DNA from 2 places in the Proteus sp. MB838 genome. Region 1 is predicted to be linked to the other one. Evidence: predicted binding sites of a transcription regulator. Region 1 holds the regulator's gene; the other holds the start of a gene.
The links. The regulator PurR, encoded in region 1, represses purine synthesis genes. The targets are predictions, from matches to a motif close to CANGCAAACGTTTGCNTG.
Positions count from the first base shown of each region.

Region 2: a site for PurR is predicted at 2,786-2,803, ahead of gltS (sodium/glutamate symporter). Genes of this name have one in related genera too.

Region 1 covers NZ_BAABMO010000023.1:58,570-63,934, forward strand. Annotated here, with positions in the region: gene cfa (cyclopropane fatty acyl phospholipid synthase) at 1-321, opposite strand, end outside; gene punC (purine nucleoside transporter PunC) at 624-1,841, opposite strand; gene punR (DNA-binding transcriptional activator PunR) at 1,961-2,863, shown strand; gene purR (HTH-type transcriptional repressor PurR) at 2,873-3,898, opposite strand; gene cydH (cytochrome bd-I oxidase subunit CydH) at 4,167-4,250, shown strand; gene sodB (superoxide dismutase [Fe]) at 4,385-4,963, opposite strand; gene ACYUCW_RS11460 (sulfite exporter TauE/SafE family protein) at 5,203-5,365, opposite strand, start outside.
Region 2 covers NZ_BAABMO010000001.1:20,701-26,065, reverse strand. Annotated here, with positions in the region: gene ACYUCW_RS00115 (AsmA family protein) at 1-1,098, opposite strand, end outside; partial or broken gene ACYUCW_RS00110 (uracil-xanthine permease family protein) at 1,344-2,734, opposite strand; gene gltS (sodium/glutamate symporter) at 2,977-4,191, shown strand; gene recG (ATP-dependent DNA helicase RecG) at 4,303-5,365, opposite strand, start outside.

The sequences.
Region 1 (5,365 bases):
TAAATTAAAAATGCGTGCCATGGCTATTTTTAAAATATCGCGCCAGTTACTTGGCAATTTATTTTCAAGACCTGCTCGTAAAACTTTATGAAAGAATATATCAAGACGTTCGCAGTCCCACCAACCATCCATATAGCTTTCACCGAGACCTAATGAGCCTTGTTGTAATACTCTTTTATAAAAATCTTTATTATGCACTTGGATATCATAAGGTTCAGAACCATTGATATGAATGTCTGCTTGAGCGAGCAGCTCTGATGCGATCCGTTGATAAGGATCATTGGAGGTCTTTCGGCCTTCTTCTACACAAGATGTACTCATATACTCTCCGGCGTAAACTAAGCGGGTTTTGAGGCATGAAGCAAGAAAGGATAATGCAGATTGGTAGAGTTAAAACAATATTGAATTCAACACAGATTGAATGAATAAAATTATTAAGAGAACTAATCTGACATAATCAGCAAATTATCTGTTTAATGCCTCAAAATCCGAAAGAAAAATGAATAAAACGCTTAAGCGTTTGAACAAGTATAGAGATGTAAATAGGTTTTCTCTAGAAAATAAAAAGGCCATTTTATATAAATGGCCTTTTTTAAGAATTTTCCTAAAAACAGGGTATGGCGTTATTCTGTCGCCTGAACTGTGTGTTTGCTAACGGATTTATTACGTTGAATAAAGTAACCCAGCGCCATTGGAATAGCCGTGAGTGCCATAATCGCTGTGGTATTAATTAATGGCTGTTGGCTAATAAAGGCTGAGACAATAAAGCTTGCTAAACTACATAGACCTAATTGTAGCGCATTTTGCAATGCGGCGGCTTTACCACTCACTTCAGGGTAGGCTGATAGCGCATTAGAGACAGCAATGGGATAAGAAGCACCGTTCATCACAGCCATAATACAAAATGGAATTAAAATTGTTGTTAATGTTGGGTGTGTATATTTGGCGACTAAGAACAACGCTGTCATGCTCACTGCGTAGCCAATTAACAATAAAGGTAACAGTGTTTTACCCGACATTTTTGATAATAGAATGCGACAACCATAACCACCTACCATAAATGCGATGGTTTGTGGAATATAGCTTAAGCCGATATCTTGTGGTGAATAACCCATCTTCTCAAGGATAATCGGAGAGCCTGCTAACCAAGCAAAGAAACCCGCACTACAGGACGCGTAAACTAATACGTTACCAGCATAGATAGGTGACTTAAGCAAAGTTAAAAATGATACTGTAGATGGGCCTGCATCAATAACTGATTTTTGTTTAATATTTTTTAGCATCAATGTGGGTAGCATTAATACAAGAGTAATTGCCATCAGCAACATAAAGATCATGCGCCAGCCACCGTGGTTTAACAGAAAAGCACCAATTAGTGGCGCTAAGGCTGGGGAAAGGGCGACCAATGGCATAATTGATGCGAAAACGTGTTGAGCGCGAGACTCATCAAAACGGTCTATCACTAGTGCTTGCCAAATAACGGCTGCAGAGCAGACGCCAAAGGCTTGTAAGAAGCGCATGGTTAGTAAACCGGCAGCACTGTCTACCCAAAGCATACCTAGACAACCTAGGGAGAAGAAACTTAGCCCAATAAGTAAAATAGGCTTACGCCCCAATTTGTCTGAGAGTGGCCCCCAAAGTAGTTGAGCGACAGCAAAGCCAAATAGAAAGATACTTAAGCTGTTACTGACTGCGCCTTCACTGATTGATAATTCGCGTTGCATCATACCAAATGCAGGCAGATACATATCGATAGCTAAATAGCCCAGCATACTAAGGCAGGCGAGATACACCATAAAGAGAGAAGGTGTTTTTGATTGTGTGGAATTCTTTAAAGTCATTTTAATTTTCTATGTTATGTGATGTAAAACATTTTATATATTGTAGCTAAGAGTGATTTTACTTGTGAAACGGGAATATTTGGTTAATGCTGTGAAAAAAATTCAAAGGAATACATATTATGTGGTCAGAATACTCGCTAGAGGTCGTTGATGCTGTCGCTAGAACGGGGAGTTTTAGCTCAGCCGCTCAAGAATTGCACAGAGTACCCTCCGCGGTGAGTTACACCGTGAGACAATTAGAAGAATGGCTTGCCGTTCCTTTGTTTGAACGCCGGCATCGTGATGTTGAATTAACCGATGCGGGTAAGATCTTTATTAAAGAAGCCCGTTCTGTTATCAAAAAAATGAATGACACTCGTCATATGTGCCAGCAAGTCTCAAATGGCTGGCGGGGGCAGTTTAGCATTGCCGTGGATGGTATTGTCAAACCGGCTAGAACACAGCAACTTATTCTGGACTTTTATCGCCATTTTCCTGATATCGAACTCTATGTTTATCCTGAAGTTTTTAACGGTGTCTGGGATTCATTAGTGAACGGGCGTGTTGATTTGGCTATTGGTGCCACCAGAGCTTCACCTATTGGTGAACGTTATAGTTTTAAAGATATGGGCTTTATGCCGTGGCGATGTGTGTGTCATGCTGATCATCCTCTTGCAAGCGCGGCACATCCTTTAACCGATGATGAGTTACGGCCTTATCCTAGTTTATGTTTAGAAGATACCTCACGTAGTTTACCAAAACGAGATACTTGGGCATTAAATAATCAGCGCCGAATGATAGTGCCTTCATGGGATATGGGGCTTGAGTGTTTATTAGCAGGATTATGTGTTGGTATGGTGCCTTGGCACCGAGCGGAGCCATTAATCGAACAAGGTAAGTTGGTTACCCTTACCTTAGTACAACCCTTGCCAGACAGTCCGTGCTGTCTAACATGGGTTGATAAAAGCGAATCGCCGGCATTAACTTGGCTATTAGATTATCTAGGCGATAGCCAAACCTTAAATGAGGAATGGCTTCGTTAATGAAGGGGATCAGCGGCGATAATCAATAAATGGACCATCGGCAACAGAGCGACGTTCTACTAGACGCGGGTGTACTTCGATAGTTTGTGCATCCTCGCGTTTATTCACAATACGGTCGAGTAACATGGAAAAAGCCATTTGTCCTAAACGCTCTTTCGGCTGGTGAACCGTGGTTAAAGCTGGTGTGAAATAGCGTGCATTACGGATATTGTCGTAGCCGACAATGGAAATATCGGCAGGAACACGTAATCCTAACTCATCAGCTGCACATATTGCTCCCATAGCCATAACATCACCGCCACAAAATACGGCAGTAGGGCGTTGTTTTTGATTGAGCATTTGGGTCATGGCTTTGTAACCAGATTCAGGTTCAAAGTCACCTTGTACAATCCACTCTTCTTTTACCGTAATTTTCGCTTCTTCCATGGCTTTTAAAAAGCCCTGTAAACGACCGCCTCCGGTATTTCGCTCTAGAGGGCCGGGGATAATACCAATATCACGATGACCTCGTTCAATAAGATAACGACCGGCTATATAGCCACCATGGAATGCGTTATCAATAATGGTATCAGTAAAGTCACCGCGGGCTTTTCCCCAGTCCATGACGACCATCGGAATATTACGATAACCTTCTAAGAGAGAAAGAAGATGATCGGGATATTCTGAACACATGACTAATAAACCATCAACACGTTTTTGTGCCAACATAGCTAAATAAGCTTTTTGTTTATCAAGATTATTATGTGAATTACATAAAATTAGCGTGTAGCCTTTGCTATAACAACTATTTTCAACAGCTTCAATCACTTCAGCAAAGTAAGGTGCTTCACTGGACGTGGCTAATAAACCAATGGATTTAGTGTGATTGACTTTTAAACTACGTGCGACAGCACTCGGCGAATAATTTAATTCTTTTATCGCAGCCCAAACTGCCGCTCTTGTGTTCTCAGCAACAAAACGAGTTTTGTTGATCACATGAGAAACAGTCGTGGTTGATACGCCTGCGCGTTTTGCCACGTCTTTTATTGTTGCCATGGTGTGGAAAACTCCTGACCTTCATTGGTCTCTTTTAATTCATTTTATGGTTTAACTGCCAGTATAGTCATATATAGGGCAAACACTGGCAATAATTTAGCGATTAGCTGTGAATTTTGTATGATCTAGCTCAAAAGTGAAAGTATTAATCAATGTTATAAATTGTGCTCTAGTCGCTATTTTAGCAAAACTTGATATGTAATAATAATTAACCATGACAAGATTATGGTTTAATCTGAGTATTATAATCATTTTGAGGGAGAAATAGATGGATACGGATCTGAAATTTGGTTTAAGTACCGCAGTAGCAGCACTGGTTATGATCGTAATATATGCAAGTTTATTGTTTTGATTGTTAATTGCTAATTATTTGCTTAAATTTTAGCTATCCAAAGTGAGCAATCAAATATATCAATATAACAAAGGGCACTAGGCCCTTTGTTATTAGATTATCAAAAATGGTTTTCCCATCTCTGAAACAGTCAATTAAGCAAGATTTGCTTCAACAAATGACCAGTTAACCAGTGCCCAGAACTCTTCTAAGTATTTCACACGTGCATTACGATAGTCGATGTAGTAAGCGTGCTCCCAGACGTCAACAGTTAACAGTGGTTTATCTTCGCCAGAAACAGGTGTTGCAGCGTTAGATGTATTAACAATAGCTAATGAGCCATCTGCTTTTTTCACTAACCAAGTCCAACCTGAACCAAAGTTTTTTGCAGCTGCATCATTAAATTGTTTTTTGAACTCTTCAAAAGAGCCAAACGCTTTATTGATTGCTTCTGCAATTTTACCTGTTGGTGCACCGCCTGCGTTTGGTGCTAAGCAATTCCAGTAGAATGTATGGTTCCAAACTTGAGCGGCATTATTGAAAATACCACCTTCAGTAGTTTTGATGAGCTCTTCTAAAGATTTATTTTCTAAATCAGTACCTTTAACCAAGTTATTTAAGTTGGTTACGTAAGTTTGGTGGTGTTTGCCGTAGTGGTATTCTAATGTTTCTTTAGAGATATGTGGCTCAAGAGCATCTAACGCATAAGGTAATTTTGGTAATTCGAAAGACATTGCGTACTCCTTTATCCTATCATTTTCGGGTTTTGTGCCTTAAACCATTCCATCTAATTCAACTGAATTGATAAAATGAGGCAAATGAACTCACTAAGTTGTTACTATTTTGCTAATTATTTTAACAAAAATTCATTGAAATAACAGCTAAATATCTTTTATCTATTAGTATAGAACATATAGATTAGTTATATTGATAAGAGTATCTCTCACTAAGATAGAGGTAAAGTGTTAAAACACTATCCCAATATCAGGGTATATAACATTTTAGTCATGACGATTAATAAGAATAGGGCAAATATTTGGCGTACTCTGGCAATAGGTAGTTTATAGGCAACTTTTACGCCGATAGGGGCTGTAAGTATACTGGTAATACTAATACCAATAAAAGCAGGTAGATAG
Region 2 (5,365 bases), on a different contig from region 1:
GAGCCATTGCTCAGGTAGGGTATATAAAATACCTGAGAGTGTTGCATCTTCAATATTTAAAGTCTTTGTCTCGCTGTTCCATTGTCCTGCTAGTTTTATTAGCCCTTTTTCATAGCGTAAGCTTAAATTATCTATGTTAAATAAATTATCTTGCTGATTTAACTTAGCGATCACATCAGTGACATGTTGATTTTTATACACAATATCATCGGTGTTTAGCTCACCGGATGTCAGTGATAGGCTATTATTCCACGCAATTTGAGAAAACTGCCCAGCCAATCCACTTATTGCCCACTGTTTCCCTTCGGCAGTAAAATCAACAATGTTCAATTGCTTGATAGTCATTACTGGAGATTGACTTAATGATTGTTGTAACTCTTCTAAGGTTTTTGTGGATTGCCAACGCAGTCCGGTTAAGTAAACATCATTAAGTTGCCATTGGTTATCTTGATATTGGCCTGATAAAGAGAGTGAGCCATTAAGGAACTGGGTGGCTAATTTTTCAATCAAAATACGATTTGGTTGATATTCGCCAGCAACAATAAAATTATTAAAGCTATTTTTTCCTATCATGCCATCAGCAATGGAAAACTGAAAATGCCCCGCACCAATAGGATCGGTCGATGTAGGTTTCCAAGGTGTGATACCTCCCGTTATTTTGTTAGCGCTAAAGGTGAATGTTGTGCTAGATGTTGGCATGCTATCTAACTGCATATTTTTAAACTGGAGAATATCTGCACTAACAGGAAGGGGAGCTATTTTATTAGCTAAAATAATTTTACCATTCTCTAAAGTAATTTTTTGCAGATGGGACGGCATAGTAAAAAATTGCCAGTTAAATCTAAGTTGTGCTGATTGGGCTAATACGGCGGTTTTATCTTGTTTGGGGTTAATGGACAGATCATAAACAACAATTTGTTCTGGTTGAGTTAAATCATGTTCAATACCGGAAAAGCGAATGTCATAATCACTATACTGTGTTAACCATTCACTGGTTTTTTGCGCACCCCATTGTGTTTGAAGAAAGGCATAAATCACAATAATAAATAAAATAACGATAAGTATCAGAGATACCAAACTTTTTATCAGCCAGCGCATAACCTTTCTCCTGTTTTATACTCCATCAAAACATCATACAGTTATGCCTGAAAATTGACTTTTGCTCAAGTATTCATCAATAAAAGAGTAGTTATGGCATTCTCTTTTATCTAGCCGATATTCTTGCCTAAAAGTAAATAATAATTTTGTTGCCTTAAGTAATAATTAAATCATGTTATTAATCAATTTATTAAATGCGCTATTCCGATTAAAGAGTGAAATAGCGCCGGATTGTGTTTCAGCTATTATTTTTCGGGTGGAAAAATCAGGTTTAAAATAATAGCGGTTAGACCGCCTGCAGCAATACCGGATGACAGTAATGTTTTTAGCCAATCAGGTGCAAACTGTAATATTTGAGGTTGCTGTGATACCCCAAGTCCTACGGCCAAAGAGATGGCGAGGATCATAATAGCACGACGATTTAGTGCCTCTTTAGAGACGATACGCACCCCAGATGCAGCGATAGTACCAAACATAACAAGCGTTGCCCCCCTAGTACAGGTTCAGGAATTCGTTGTACAAATTCTGCCACAGAGGGAAATAACCCTAAAATAATCAACATGGCTGCTACGACATAGCCCACATAGCGACTTGCCACACCTGTTAATTGAATAACGCCGTTATTTTGCCCAAAACAGGAGTTTGGAAAGGTATTAAAAAACGCAGAAACCATAGAGTTCAATCCATTTGCTAATACGCCCCCTTTAATGCGCTTCATATAAAGTGGCCCACTGACGGGTTGTTCTGAAACATCTGAGGTGGCAGTAATATCACCAATGGTTTCTAATGAGGTGATCATAAACACCAGCATTAGTGGGATAAGCAAATGCCAATCAAATGAGAGGCCATAATAGAAAGGTTCTGGTACGGTGATAATCGGTGTTTCTTGTTGTTCAGGCGGTGTAGGTAGCATATCTAGCCACCATGCCAAAATATAACCGACAGCCATAGCAATCACTAAAGAAGCGACACGTAAATAAGGGTTTCTTTGGCGGTTAAGTAAAATAATAACCACTAATACCGAACCCGCTAATAAAAGGTTTTTAGGTGAGCCAAAGGTGTTACTTTCAATAGCGGCGTAACCACCACCAATAGAAGTAAGCCCAACTTGAATTAAAGAAAGGCCGATAATCATCACCACAATTCCTGATACCAATGGTGTGATAATCCGGCGAGCTAAATGTAAAAAACGCGATAATAGCACTTCGGTAAGTGAAGCAACCATTAAAGTGCCAAATAGAGCCGCCATCATTGTTGGAATATCCGCGCCACCATTTTTTAATGCCAATCCCCCCATAATCAGAGGAGCCACAAAATTAAAACTGGTGCCTTGAATTGATAATAAACCTGAACCTACGGGACCCCAAGCTCGAATTTGGATCAGTGATGCAATACCTGAGGCGAATAATGACATACTGATAATGCGTTGAGTGTCATGTGCAGGTAACCCTAATGCTTGGCAAATTAAGATAGCAGGGGTTATTACGGCGACAAACATGGCTAATAGATGCTGACAAGCCGCAAATAGTGTTTGTGGTAATGGGGGCTTTTCTTCTAAAGCGAATAGAAGCTCACTCGTTTTTTGGGGCGAAATCTGACTACTTTGTGACAAATTACGATTTTCTGAAGTAACCATGATGTGAATTTCTTATCTGGCAAAAAGCGTATTTTAATGATCTGCGCCACAAAAGCAATCGTTTGCGTAAAATTGATGTTATCAAAATGCATAAGAGGCGCTCACATTTTTATATGTTTTAACTTGTGTTTATCGTCGTTTTTTTTTCTAATCGGGGTATACCTGCTTTTGGCGTTGTTCATGGATGAACTTAGCGTCGTAGTTTTTTTATACAAAATTAACAAATAAGACGGGGTACATAAATGTATCATCTCGATGTTTATGGCACGCTAGTCGCGGCCACTTTGGTTCTTTTACTCGGACGTAAGTTAGTGAAATCTGTTCCTTTTTTAGAACGGTATACGATCCCAGAACCCGTTGCAGGTGGGTTACTTGTTGCAGCTCTTTTACTTGCATTAAAATCATTTATGGACTGGGAAATTAGCTTTGATCTCTCCTTAAAAGATCCACTGATGCTCGCTTTTTTTGCAACAATTGGTTTAAACGCGAACCTTGCCAGCTTAAAAGCGGGAGGAAAAGCGCTATTTATTTTTGTGTTTGTGGTCGTTGGATTACTTTTAGTTCAAAACACAGTAGGTATTGCATTAGCAGAAATGCTAGGCCTTGATCCTCTTATGGGATTATTAGCCGGTTCTATCACCTTATCAGGTGGTCATGGAACGGGTGCCGCTTGGGGGAAAACATTCGTTGAAAGCTACGGCTTTATGAGTGCCTCTGAAGTGGCTATGGCTTGTGCAACCTTTGGTTTAGTGTTAGGTGGATTAATTGGTGGTCCTGTTGCGCGTTATTTAATTCGTAACATTCCAACCCCTGGCGCAGGCAGTGATGATCATGAAATGCCTACAGCCTTTGAGAAACCCGCTACGGGGAGAATGATCACTTCAATGGTGTTATTGGAAACCATTGCGATGATTTCTATCTGTTTAATGGCAGGGACTTTCTTATCTCAGTTACTAGAAGGTACGGCTTTCTCATTACCTACCTTTGTGTGTGTACTGTTCATTGGCGTTATTTTAAGTAATAGCCTATCAATGCTCGGTTTTTATCGTGTATTTGATAGAGCCGTTTCTGTTTTAGGTAACGTTAGCTTATCGTTATTTTTAGCGATGGCGCTGATGAGCTTAAAATTATGGGAGCTGGCATCACTGGCAATACCTATGCTGGTTATTCTCGGTGTTCAAGCGGCAGTAATGGCATTGTATGCAATTTTTGTCACTTTTCGTGTTATGGGTAAAAATTATGATGCGGCAATTTTGGCTGCGGGTCACTGTGGTTTCGGTTTAGGCGCTACGCCAACGGCTATCGCTAATATGCAAGCTGTGACAGATCGTTTTGGTCCTTCTCATCTTGCATTCTTAGTTGTTCCGATGGTCGGTGCATTCTTTATTGATATAGTAAATGCGATAGTGATCAAATTGTATCTGATGCTACCATTCTTTACGCCTATAGCAGGGTGATGACAGTGTTCATCTAGTTCGAATGAGAACGGCACAGATAAGTCTGTGCCGTTTTCTTTTATTACAGTGTTAAGCCCTCAAGTGCGCTCTAAGCCATTTAAAGTGTGTCGTTTAAGCTTGGCTATATTGGGTCTTTGCAGGTAGCCAGCGTTCGATTAACGCTTGCGAATGCTTAGGGTAATGTTGATGTAAATAACGAGCAATACGTTGTACTTCAGGAATAAGCGCCTGATCGCGTAATAAGTCTGCGACTTTAAATTGAGCATTGCCCGTCTGCTTAGTTCCTAATAGTTCACCTGGTCCTCTTATCTCGAGATCTTTTTGTGCAATAACAAAGCCATCATTACTGTCTCTGAGCACTTGTAAACGTAAACGAGCAGTTTGAGTTAACGGCGTTTTATATAATAAGACACAATGGGAAGCCACAGCACCTCGACCAACACGCCCTCGTAGCTGATGTAATTGTGCAAGACCTAATCGTTCAGGGTTATCAATGATCATTAAACTGGCATTAGGTACATCTACCCCGACTTCTATCACGGTCGTTGCGACCAAAAGCTGTAGTTTGTTTTCTTTAAAGTCGGCCATCACCGCCTGTTTTTCTGCCGGCTTCATTCGACCATGAACCAATCCAATCTTGATTTCCGGTAAGGCAATCGTCAGCTCATCATAAATAACTTGTGCTGCTTGTGCTTCAAGGACTTCGGAGTCTTCAATTAACGTACAAACCCAATAGGCTTGGCGATTTTCTTCGCTACAAGCCACCCTGATACGTTCAATGATGTCATTTCGCCGAGTGTCAGGGATAGCCACTGTCGTTACTGGGGTTCTACCAGGAGGTAGCTCATCGATAATGGAGGTATCCATATCCGCGTAAGCGGTCATCGCCAGTGTTCGAGGAATGGGGGTTGCGGTCATCACCAATTGGTGTGGATGAAAGCCTTGCTCTTCGCCTTTTTTCCATAATGCAAGGCGTTGATGTACTCCAAAGCGATGTTGCTCATCGATAATGACTAATGCGAGAGAGTGAAACTTAACTTGCTCTTGAAAAATGGCGTGAGTGCCAATAATGATGGAAACCTCGCCATTAGCTATTGCATTTTGTTGTGCTTCTCGCGCTTTACCTTTTTGTTTGCCAGCCAACCACCCCACTTGAATACCAAAAGGCTCAAAC